Regions from separate parts of the Allobosea sp. RIT-PG3_2 genome, predicted to be linked through region 2. Evidence: predicted binding sites of a transcription regulator. Region 2 holds the regulator's gene; each other region holds the start of a gene.
What was found. The regulator LexA, encoded in region 2, represses DNA repair genes until DNA is damaged. The targets are predictions, from matches to a motif close to TGTTCNNNNTGTGTTCNG.

Region 1 (3,272 bases), on a different contig from region 2:
GCCTTCACCAATGTCCTTTCGCGTGGCGACAAGGTGCTGGTGCTTGAAAGTGGACGCTTCGCCATCGGCTGGGGCGAGATGGCGCGCTTCATGGGCGTTGATGTCGAGATGCTTCCTGGGAGCTGGCGTCGGGCTGTTGATCCCGTCGCAGTCGAGGCTCGGCTGCGCGCCGATACGCAGCACACGATCAAGGCTGTGATGGTCGTTCAGATCGATACCGCCGCCGGCATCGTCAATGACATCCCCGCGATCCGAAGGGCCATCGACGCCGCGGGCCATCCTGCCCTCTTCATGGTCGATGCCATCGCATCGCTGGCCTGCATGGAATTCGAGATGGATGCCTGGCGCATCGATGTCGCTGTCTCCGCCTCACAGAAGGGACTGATGTCATCGCCAGGCCTGGCTTTCGTTGCGGCCAACGACAAAGCCCTTGTCGCTCACAAGCGCGCCGACCTGCGCACCGGCTATTGGGACTGGAGCGGTCGGATGAACGTGCTCGCCTACATGAAACATTGCGGGACCGCGCCGGAGCACCTGCTCTTTGGACAGCGTGCAGCGCTCGACATGATCTTCGAGGAGGGGCTGGAGGCAATCTGGCGCCGCCACACCGCCCTTGCCAAGGCGACACATGCTGCCGTCGATCTCTGGACGAGTGGTCAGGCTCTGGCTTTCGGAGTCACGGAGGCAACCGAGCGAGCGCCGTCCGTGACGGCGGTCCTGACGCCTAGCGTAGACGTAGGGGTCATCACCGCCTTCGCACGCGATATCTGTGGCGTGACGCTTGGCCTGGGCATAGGAGACTATCACAACAAGGCCTTCCGTATCGCCCACATGGGCCATTTCAACGCTGCAGCCTTGCTGGGCGCGCTCGGAGCAGTTGAGATGGCGCTTCAGGCGAGAGAAATCCCGCACGGCTCTGGCGGTGTCGCGGCAGCAATCGCCAGCTTAGCCGCCGCAGCGTGAAAGAGGCTGCGATTCTATCGCGGGAGCCTCGAACAGACAGGGTTTCCCTACAGGCGGCCGATTCACTGAAGCAACTCCTGTCCTCGCCGGCCCCGGCGCTGGGTCCAAACTCAGGGACGCGGCCAAGCATGGCGTCGAGGTGATCGATGAAGGCGGCTGGTTCGATCTGATAGGCGGTTGAGGCCGTAAAAGGGCTGTGCCGACAAACTATGGGCGCAAATGCCGACATACTACCCTTTCCAGCCGACAAACTTTGCGTATCGCACACAGGGACGAGTCGGAGTTCGGAAGACTCGACTCGCCTTCCGGCGCGGTGCGTTTTATAAAAGAACAAAGAGAGAACAATTTTCGAGTTTCCATGCCAGCAGCGACCGCCCAGACCCTGTCCGATCTGCGCCGCAGCCTCGCCGAGGCGGCTTTGCGGGCTGGCCCTGTCGCGGGTGGGCGGATCGGCCTTGGCGTGCCTTCGCTCGACGAAGCCCTGAGCGGCGGGCTCGCGCGAGCGGCGCTGCATGAGGTCTATGCCGCCGAGGTCGCCGATCTCGCGGCCGCGACCGGCTTTGCGCTCGGGATCGCCCTGCGGGCTGGGCACGGAGAGGGCGAGGTGCCAGAGCGCCCGATCCTCTGGGCGCGGCAGGATTTCGTCGATGCCGAAGCCGGCCGATTGCATGCGCCGGGGCTGAACGAGCTTGGCCTCGATCCCTCGCGCCTCCTGCTGGTGCGGGCGCGCGACGGCGAGGGCGTCTTGCGGGCGGGTGCCGAGGCGGCGCGCTGCTCTGCGTTAGGCGCCGTGCTGATCGAGCCCTGGGGTGAGCCGCGCCCTTTCGACCTGACGGCGAGCCGGCGCCTCGCTTTAGCTGCCGAAGGCGCGGGCGTGCCGGTCCTGCTGCTGCGGGTGGCGGCTGCGGAGGCGCCGAGCGCAGCCCGCACGCGCTGGCAGGTGCGGGCGCTCGCTTCGCGGGCGCTGGAGGCCAATGCCCCCGGCGCTCCGGCTTTCGCCGTGAGATTGCTGCGCCAGCGCGGCGGCGCGGCGGAACGTGAGTGGCGTGTGGAGTGGGACCGTGACCGACGATCTTTCGAGGAACGCAGCGTTTTCGACCGTTCCGACAGACTGGCAATCCGGACAGACCATGCCGCGCCGCTATCTCGCCCTCTGGTTCCCCTATCTGGCGACGGACAGGTTGCGGCGGACGGGCACGATTCCGGGCTTCGGCGCGCCGGCTGAAAAGCCCCATGTCCTGGTCGAGACGCAGCACAATGCGCTGCGCATCGTCGATTGCGACAGACGCGCCGTCAGGCTCGGTCTGACGCGCGGGCTGACCCTGGCCGATGCCCGTGCCCGCATCCCCGATCTCGTCGCGCTGGAGGCGCAGCCGCAGGCGGATCTGCATTTTCTGGAGGAGGTCGCGAGTGTCTGCGACCGCTTCACGCCGCTGGTCGCGCTCGACGCCCGCGACGGCCTCCTGCTCGACATCACCGGCTGCTCCCATCTGTTCGGAGGCGAGGAAGGGCTCGTTGCCCGCGTCGACCACGTCATGCGCCGGATCGGTCTTGGGCTGAAGACCGCCATCGCCGGCACGCCCGATGCCGCCCGTTCCTGCGCCCGTTTCGGGCAGGGCGGCATCATCGCTCCGGGGCGGGAGGAAGTGACGCTGCGCCCGCTCCCGGTCAACGCGCTCGATATCGAGGCGGAGACCGTGATCGCGCTGTCGCGGGCCGGCCTCAAGACGTTGGCAGATCTCGCCGAACGCCCGTCCGAGACGCTTTCGGCCCGCTTCGGCGAGGCGCTGGCGACTAAGCTAAGGCGCACGCTCGGCCGAGAGGATCGCCGCATCACCCCCTTGCGGCCGCCGCCCAATTGCGTGGTCGAGCGCCAATTCGCCGAGCCTTTCGCCGATACCGCGAGCCTTGAGGCGGTCGTCGTCCGGCTGATCGGGGAGGCGGCGCGGGTCCTGGAGGCGCGCGGCGAAGGCGGGCGCGTCTTCGAGATCGGCTTTTTCCGCAGCGACGGGGCCGTCCGCCGCCTCGCCATCGAGACCGGCCGGCCCTCGCGCGATGCGAAGGCTTTGCTCAGGCTCTATCGCGAGCGCATCGAGGCGCTGGCCGATCCGCTCGATCCCGGCTTCGGCTTCGACGCGGTCAAGCTCGCGGTGCCGATCTGCGAGCCGCTGACGGATCAGCAGCAAAGCCTCGACGGCCGCGCCGTCGAGGAGGAGGCAGTGGCCGATCTGGTCGACCGGCTCGTCACCCGCTTCGGCCGCGACCGCGTGCTGCGCTTCGCGGCGCAGGATACGCATCATCCCGTCCGT
Region 2 (3,272 bases):
TGAGTCGGCTCAGCCATCTCAACGCCCAGGGCCAAGCGCATATGGTCGATGTCGGCGGCAAGGCCGAGACGGCCCGCACGGCAATAGCCGAGGGCAGCGTCGTGATGGCACCGGAGACGGTGGCGATCGTGCGCGATGGCAACGCCAAGAAGGGCGACGTGCTCGGCACGGCGCGGCTCGCCGGCATCATGGCGGCCAAGCGCACGCATGAGCTGATCCCGCTCTGCCATCCGCTGCTGCTGAGCAAGATCGCGGTCGATCTCGATCTCGACGAGGCGCTTCCGGGTGTGCGCGTGCGCGCCGAGGTCAAGATGACCGGCCAGACCGGCGTCGAGATGGAGGCGCTGACCGCCGTCTCGGTCGCCTGCCTCACCGTTTACGACATGGTCAAGGCGGTCGACCGGGCGATGCGGATCGAGAATATCCGGCTCGTGCACAAATCCGGCGGCCAGTCCGGCGACTACGACGCGAAGGCTGGTTAGAGGAGTGAGCATGATGTCGCCCGAAAACCGGTTCCCACTTTTCGGCATTATGCTCTAATGGCGCTCACCCCGGTCCCCGTCGCGCGCAAGGCGTTGCTCGACAGCATTCCGGGGCCGACCGGAACCGAGACCCTGCCGCTCGCCCAATGCGGCTGGCGCGTGCTCGGCGCCGACGTGAAGGCGCTGCGCACCCAGCCGCCCTTCGCCAACTCGGCCATGGACGGCTACGCGGTTCGCGGTGACGACATGGCGGAAGGCGTCAGCCTCGCCGTGATCGGCGAATCCGCCGCCGGCCGGGCTTTCGAGGGCGGCGTCGGGCCGGGCCAGGCAGTGCGGATCTTCACCGGCGCACCGATGCCGGCCGGCGCCGACACCATCCTGATCCAGGAAGATGCCGACGGCGTCGACAGCCCCGCGATCCGGGTGCGCGTGCCGCCGACCAAGGGCAAGTTCCTGCGCGCCGCCGGGCTCGATTTCCACGAAGGCGATGTCCTGTTGGCGGCCGGGCGCGTGCTCGACAGCGCCGCGCTCGGGCTCGCGGCGGCGATGGGGCATCCGGCTCTGCCGGTGCGGCGCAAGCCCCGCGTCGCGATCCTCGCCACCGGCGACGAATTGGTCGCTCCCGGCGAGCCCGTCGGGCGCGACCAGATCGTCGCCTCGAACTCGTTTTCACTCGCCGCGCTGGTCGAGAAAGCCGGTGGCGCTCCCCTCGATCTCGGTATCGCCCGCGACGATCATGCCGATCTCGCCGCCAAGATCGGACAGGCCGAGGCCGCCGATGCCGATGTGCTGATCACGCTCGGCGGCGCCTCCGTCGGCGCCCATGACCTCGTGCAGGAGGCTCTGACGCGGGCGGGCATGGAGCTCGGCTTCTGGAAGATCGCGATGCGGCCCGGCAAGCCGATGATGACCGGCCGGCTCGGCCGCATGGTCGTGGTCGGCCTGCCCGGCAATCCGGTCTCCTCGATCGTCTGCGGCCACCTTTTCGTGCTGCCGCTGATCGAGGCTTTGCTCGGCATGGCCGATGCGGATCGGGACCGGAGCATCCCGGCCGTCCTGGGACGCGACATGCCGGGGAATGACGAACGCGAGGATTATCTGCGTTCCGAGCTGGCGTTGACCCCGGAGGGATGGGTGGCGACGCCTTTCGGCCGGCAGGATTCCTCGATGCTCGGCACGCTGGCGCGAGCCCAGGCGCTGACGATCCGCCCCGCCTTCGCCGACGCGGCCAAAACGGGCGATCCCTGCCGGATCCTGCCGCTGCGGTAGGCCGCTTGCGGAACACAAGCAGAACGCGTATGGTGTTCGTGCTTTGTTTCGAATCTGCGCTTTGAGGGGCTGGCGGCAACCATGCTGACACGCAAGCAACACGAACTCCTGCGCTTCATCCAGGAACGCTTGCGCGAGAGCGGGGTGCCGCCCTCCTTCGACGAGATGAAGGACGCGCTCGATCTGCGCTCGAAATCCGGCATCCACCGGTTGATCATGGCGTTGGAGGAGCGCGGCTTCATCCGCCGCCTGCCCAACCGGGCGCGCGCGCTCGAAGTCATCAAGATGCCCGATGGTCTCGGCGCTCCGCAGCAGCGCCCCCGCTTCAGCCCGGCCATCGTCCAGGGCGGTCTCGGATCGCAGCCCAGCCTCGGCAAGCCACGCCCGGGTTCCGGAGCCGATGAGGACAGCCGTTCCTCCATCGCGATTCCGGTCATGGGGCGCATCGCCGCCGGCACGCCCATCTCGGCGATCCAGAGCCGCAGCCACACCGTCTCACTGCCGCCCGACATGCTCGGCTCCGGCGAGCATTACGCGCTCGAAGTGCGTGGCGATTCGATGGTCGAGGCCGGCATTCTCGACGGCGACACGGTCGTCATCCGCAGGCAGGACACGGCCAATACCGGCGATATCGTCGTGGCGCTGATCGACGACGAAGAGGCTACCCTCAAGCGGCTGCGCAAGCGCGGCTCCTCGATCGCGCTCGAAGCGGCGAACCCGGCCTACGAGACCCGCGTGCTCGGACCGGACCGGGTCAAGATCCAGGGCCGTCTCGTCAATCTGATGCGGCGCTACTGAAGCCGTTCGATGTCGGCGTCGCTGTCGACGGACACCGATGCCGGGTTGGTGGGCGGCTGATTGTTGGCCCGCGGCGCGGGCTGCGGCTGCTCGCGGCGGCGGCTCCAGGGACGGTCTGCGGCGCCCTGCTCCGAGACATGGCTGCTCCAGCCTGTCGCTGTTCGATAGAGCGAGGTCGCCCCGTCGCGGCTCAGCGCGCCACGGCTGATCAACCTCGCCTTGCAGGCGCCGCTCCAGGGAATCGCGGTGACGACGAGGTCGGCGCGGAGGCAGTCCTCGATGATTGCGAGCCGATCGCGCGTGTAAGACACGGTGCGCTGATCGGCCGTGCGGCCGATGCAGCCCAGGGTGTCGCAAACGATGCCGGCCCGCAGCGTCGGATCATCCGGCGAGCGGCTGTCACCATCGGACGCGAGCCATTGTTGCAAGACAAAGCGGCTGGGCTTTCCGGCGATGGCCAGCCGGCCATCGGCGCCGCGCAGCGCGAGGCCGGAGCCGTCGCGTTCGATCAGGATCTCCGGACGCTCGGGCTTGCCGGCGACGGCGACGCCGAACATCAGCGGGATGGCCGCGAGCCAGCGCCAGGCCGTTGTCCAGAGCGTCAGCCAGAGCAACGCCAGAACGAAGCAGACGAGCACGGCGGGACCGAAGGCCGCGATCATCACCGTTGAATGGTCGATGGCCGCGACCCAGTGCGCCACCTTCAGCACGACATCCGAGGCG
Region 3 (3,272 bases), on a different contig from region 2:
GCGGCTTCAACGACGCGATCAAGGAGACGAAGGACGTCAAGCTGCTCGCCAGCCAGCCGGCCAACTACCAGCGCCTGCAGGGCCTGCAGGTGATGGAGAACCTGATGCAGTCCCATCCGCAGATCGACGGGGTGCTCGCCGCCAACGATGCGATGGCGATCGGCGCGATCGAGGCTCTCGACGGAGCCAACCGCAAGGCCAAGGTCGTCGGCATCAACGGCACGCAGGAGGCAGTCGACGCGATCAAATCCGGCAAGCTGCTGGCATCGGGCGACTATAACGGCTTCCTGCAGGGCTGCATCGGGACCATGGTCGCGATCCGGGCCTTGCGGAAGGAAGCCACCGTGACGGAAGTGGTGCTGAAGCCGACCGTGGTGAACGCCTCGAACTACCAGCCCTATGACGCGCCGCTGGAATCGCGAGCCTGCCCGAGCTGGAGCGATGCCGCCGCCATGGCCAGCAAATAGATCGGAACCTCACTCACCGCGGCGGCCGGCACGTCATCCGGCCGCCGATAGGAGCCTCGCCGCATGCTGTTCGTGATCCACGCCCTCGACAAACCCGGCGCGCTCGACGCCCGTCTCGCCAACTACGATGCGCACAAGGCGTTTCTCTCCGATACCGCCGCACTGAACGTGAAAATCGTGATGTCCGGACCACTGGTCGCCGACGACGGTTCGACCATGATCGGCAGTCTCTTTGTGGTGGAAGCCGCGGATCGCGAAGCGGTGGAACGCTTCAATGCAGCAGATCCGTTTCATAGCGCAGGCATCTGGGATCGCGTCTCGATCACCGGCTTCATCAGGCGCCAGGGCTAAGCTCGAAATCGGCCGGGGTCGTGTCCCGGTTGATGGAGGCGCGCCATGATTGACCAGACCGACCGAGCTCAACCGGAATTCGACTGAGGATAAGGCTGTGTCTGTACGCTATTATGCGGCCCATCCAGGAGCGACGCGGTTCAGGGCGCGCCGCTCCGCCTATGCATAATTCCTAAACGGCGGGGCAAAATGAAACGATACCGCCGCCAGAGAATTTCGACCAGCGAACGGATTTGCCGAGATTCTGACGGAATCCAAAGCGCCGCACTAACGAAACGCGAAGCTGCTGGCGGCAGTCCACTTGTCAACGAATAAGGCGCTGCAAAAACAGCGCCTTATTGCCAATGCTTTACAGATTACGGCAGGCGTTCGCTAGAACGGGATGTCGTCGTCGAGATGGCTCGACGAGGAGCGCCCGCCGCCACCGCCGCCGCCCGACATGGCCGGCTGGCGCGCGGCGCCGCCACTGCTACCGCCGCCCATCGCGCTGGAGCGGCCGAAGGAGCTGCCGCCCGAACGCTCTTCCCCGTAGCCGCTCGCGCCGGCGCCCTCGCTGTACTCCTCGGAGCCGCCCTGGCGGCTGTCGAGGATGGTGAGCTCGCCGCGGAAGCGCTGCAGCACGATCTCGGTGGTGTATTTCTCGACGCCGGACTGGTCCTGCCATTTCCGGGTCTGGAGCTGGCCCTCGATGTAAACCTTGGAGCCCTTCTTCAGGTACTGCTCGGCCACCTTCGCCAAATTCTCGTTGAAGATCACGACCGAGTGCCACTCGGTGCGCTCCTTGCGCTCGCCGCTCTGCTTGTCGCGCCAGGTCTCGGAGGTGGCGATGCGCAGATTGACGACGGGTTCGCCGCTGCCGAGGCGGCGCACTTCGGGGTCCCGCCCCAAATTGCCGACGATGATGACCTTGTTGACGCTGCCAGCCATGAGAGGCTCCATTTCCTGCGCACTAAACACACAACCGGCCGAATGACCGGGAGCCGAACCCTATCGACCCACAAATCCATTATCAACGATGTTCCTGTTTTGTTCAAGGTCTCAAGGCGAGGTTTTCCCCCGCTGATTCGGGTGACGCCCGGTTGATCGAAAAGCGGACGGATTCCGATCACGGCCGCTCTGTCTCCGATGGGGGCGGCGCACCGAGGACGGCCTGCGCCATCCTGTCCAACAGCACCGCAAGCAGCACGATGGCGAGCCCGCCGATGAAGCCGAGGCCGGGATCGGCCCGCTGCAGACCGAGCAGGACGATCTCGCCGAGCCCCTTGGCGCCGATCATCGAGGCAACGACGACCATCGCCAGCGCCATCATGATCGCCTGGTTCAGTCCCTGCAGGATGGTGGGCCGGGCGAGCGGAAGCTCGACCAGCCAGAACGCCTGCCGTGGCCGCAAGCCCAGTGCGCGCGAGGCTTCGACGACCCCGGCATCGACACCGCGCAGGCCGAGTTCCGTCAGCCTTGCGAAAGGCGGCAGGGCATAGATCAGCGTCGCCACCAGAGCCGGCGCCCGGCCGAGCCCGAGCACCATCGCCACCGGGATCAGATAGACGAAGCTCGGGATCGTCTGCATCAGGTCGTAGAGCGGCGTGAGCGCACGGCCGAGACGCGGCAGCCGCGCCGCCGCCACGCCGAGCGGCAATCCGAGCAGAACCACGAACAGCACGGCGACGACGACCAAAGCGAGCGACTGCATCGCCTCGTTCCAGACACCCAGCCCGGACAGCGCCGCAGGCAGCGCGGCCATCGCGAGCACGAAGCCGATGCGCCTGCTGGCCAGCCAGGCGCCCGCCGCGACGACGAGGATGAAAGCCGGCACCGGGACGAGCAAAAGGCCCGTCTCGACCCATCGGACAGGCGCGGTCAACCAGGCGCCGAGGCCGTCGAGCCTGTCGCCATAGCCGGTGACGACGGCGTCCACGGCGCGATTGACGAAGCTCTGCAGCGCCTTGCCGAATTCCGGGACGAAACCGGCCGTCACAGGCTGGAAGCGACCTTCGTGGCGATGTCCCCCGGCAGCCATTTGCGCCAGATGTCCGGCTGCGTCTTCAGGAAGACGAGCGCCTGCTGCTCGGGAGTGACGCCCTTCTCGCGGGCTTCGGCCAGCATCTTCGAGGTCATGTCGCTGGTCGTGCCGTAGCTCTTGAAGAAAGTGGCGAGCTGCGGCGCCTTCTTGGCGAGGTCGATATTGGCGCCGATGACGACCTTGCTGGTCGGATAGGCCGTGGCGCGCTTGGGGTTGTCGCTCGCCTTGAGCTCGGCCCAGACGGCCGGATCGAAGGGTGCCTCCTCGAGCTTGACGAGATCATAGGCGCCCAGCAGCCAGCTCGGCCCCCAATAATAGAACAGGACCGGCCGCTTGCGCTTCAGCGAGGCCTCGATGGCGGCGACCAGCGCCTCGCTCGAACCGCCGCGCGTATTGCTGAAGTCCTCTGCCAGCCCGTAGACCGCGAGCTTCTT

Region 1: AC2FAN_RS02850 (ImuA family protein) is a predicted target of LexA. The motif match lies at 1,290-1,307, and genes of this name have one in related genera.
Region 3: ssb (single-stranded DNA-binding protein) is a predicted target of LexA. The motif match lies at 1,835-1,852, and genes of this name have one in related genera.

The regions. Positions count from the first base shown of each region.
Region 1 is NZ_JBXWCA010000001.1:639,246-642,517, reverse strand. Features, by position in the region: gene AC2FAN_RS02855 (pyridoxal-phosphate-dependent aminotransferase family protein) at 1-963, shown strand, start outside; gene AC2FAN_RS02850 (ImuA family protein) at 1,322-2,188, shown strand; gene AC2FAN_RS02845 (Y-family DNA polymerase) at 2,094-3,272, shown strand, end outside.
Region 2 is NZ_JBXWCA010000005.1:321,413-324,684, reverse strand. Features, by position in the region: gene moaC (cyclic pyranopterin monophosphate synthase MoaC) at 1-482, shown strand, start outside; gene trpC (indole-3-glycerol phosphate synthase TrpC) at 1-3, shown strand, start outside; gene AC2FAN_RS17245 (molybdopterin molybdotransferase MoeA) at 540-1,751, shown strand; gene lexA (transcriptional repressor LexA) at 1,833-2,549, shown strand; gene AC2FAN_RS17235 (ComEC/Rec2 family competence protein) at 2,543-3,272, opposite strand, start outside.
Region 3 is NZ_JBXWCA010000001.1:211,191-214,462, forward strand. Features, by position in the region: gene AC2FAN_RS00955 (sugar ABC transporter substrate-binding protein) at 1-467, shown strand, start outside; gene AC2FAN_RS00960 (YciI family protein) at 531-818, shown strand; gene ssb (single-stranded DNA-binding protein) at 1,191-1,745, opposite strand; gene AC2FAN_RS00970 (ABC transporter permease) at 1,924-2,835, opposite strand; gene AC2FAN_RS00975 (ABC transporter substrate-binding protein) at 2,790-3,272, opposite strand, start outside.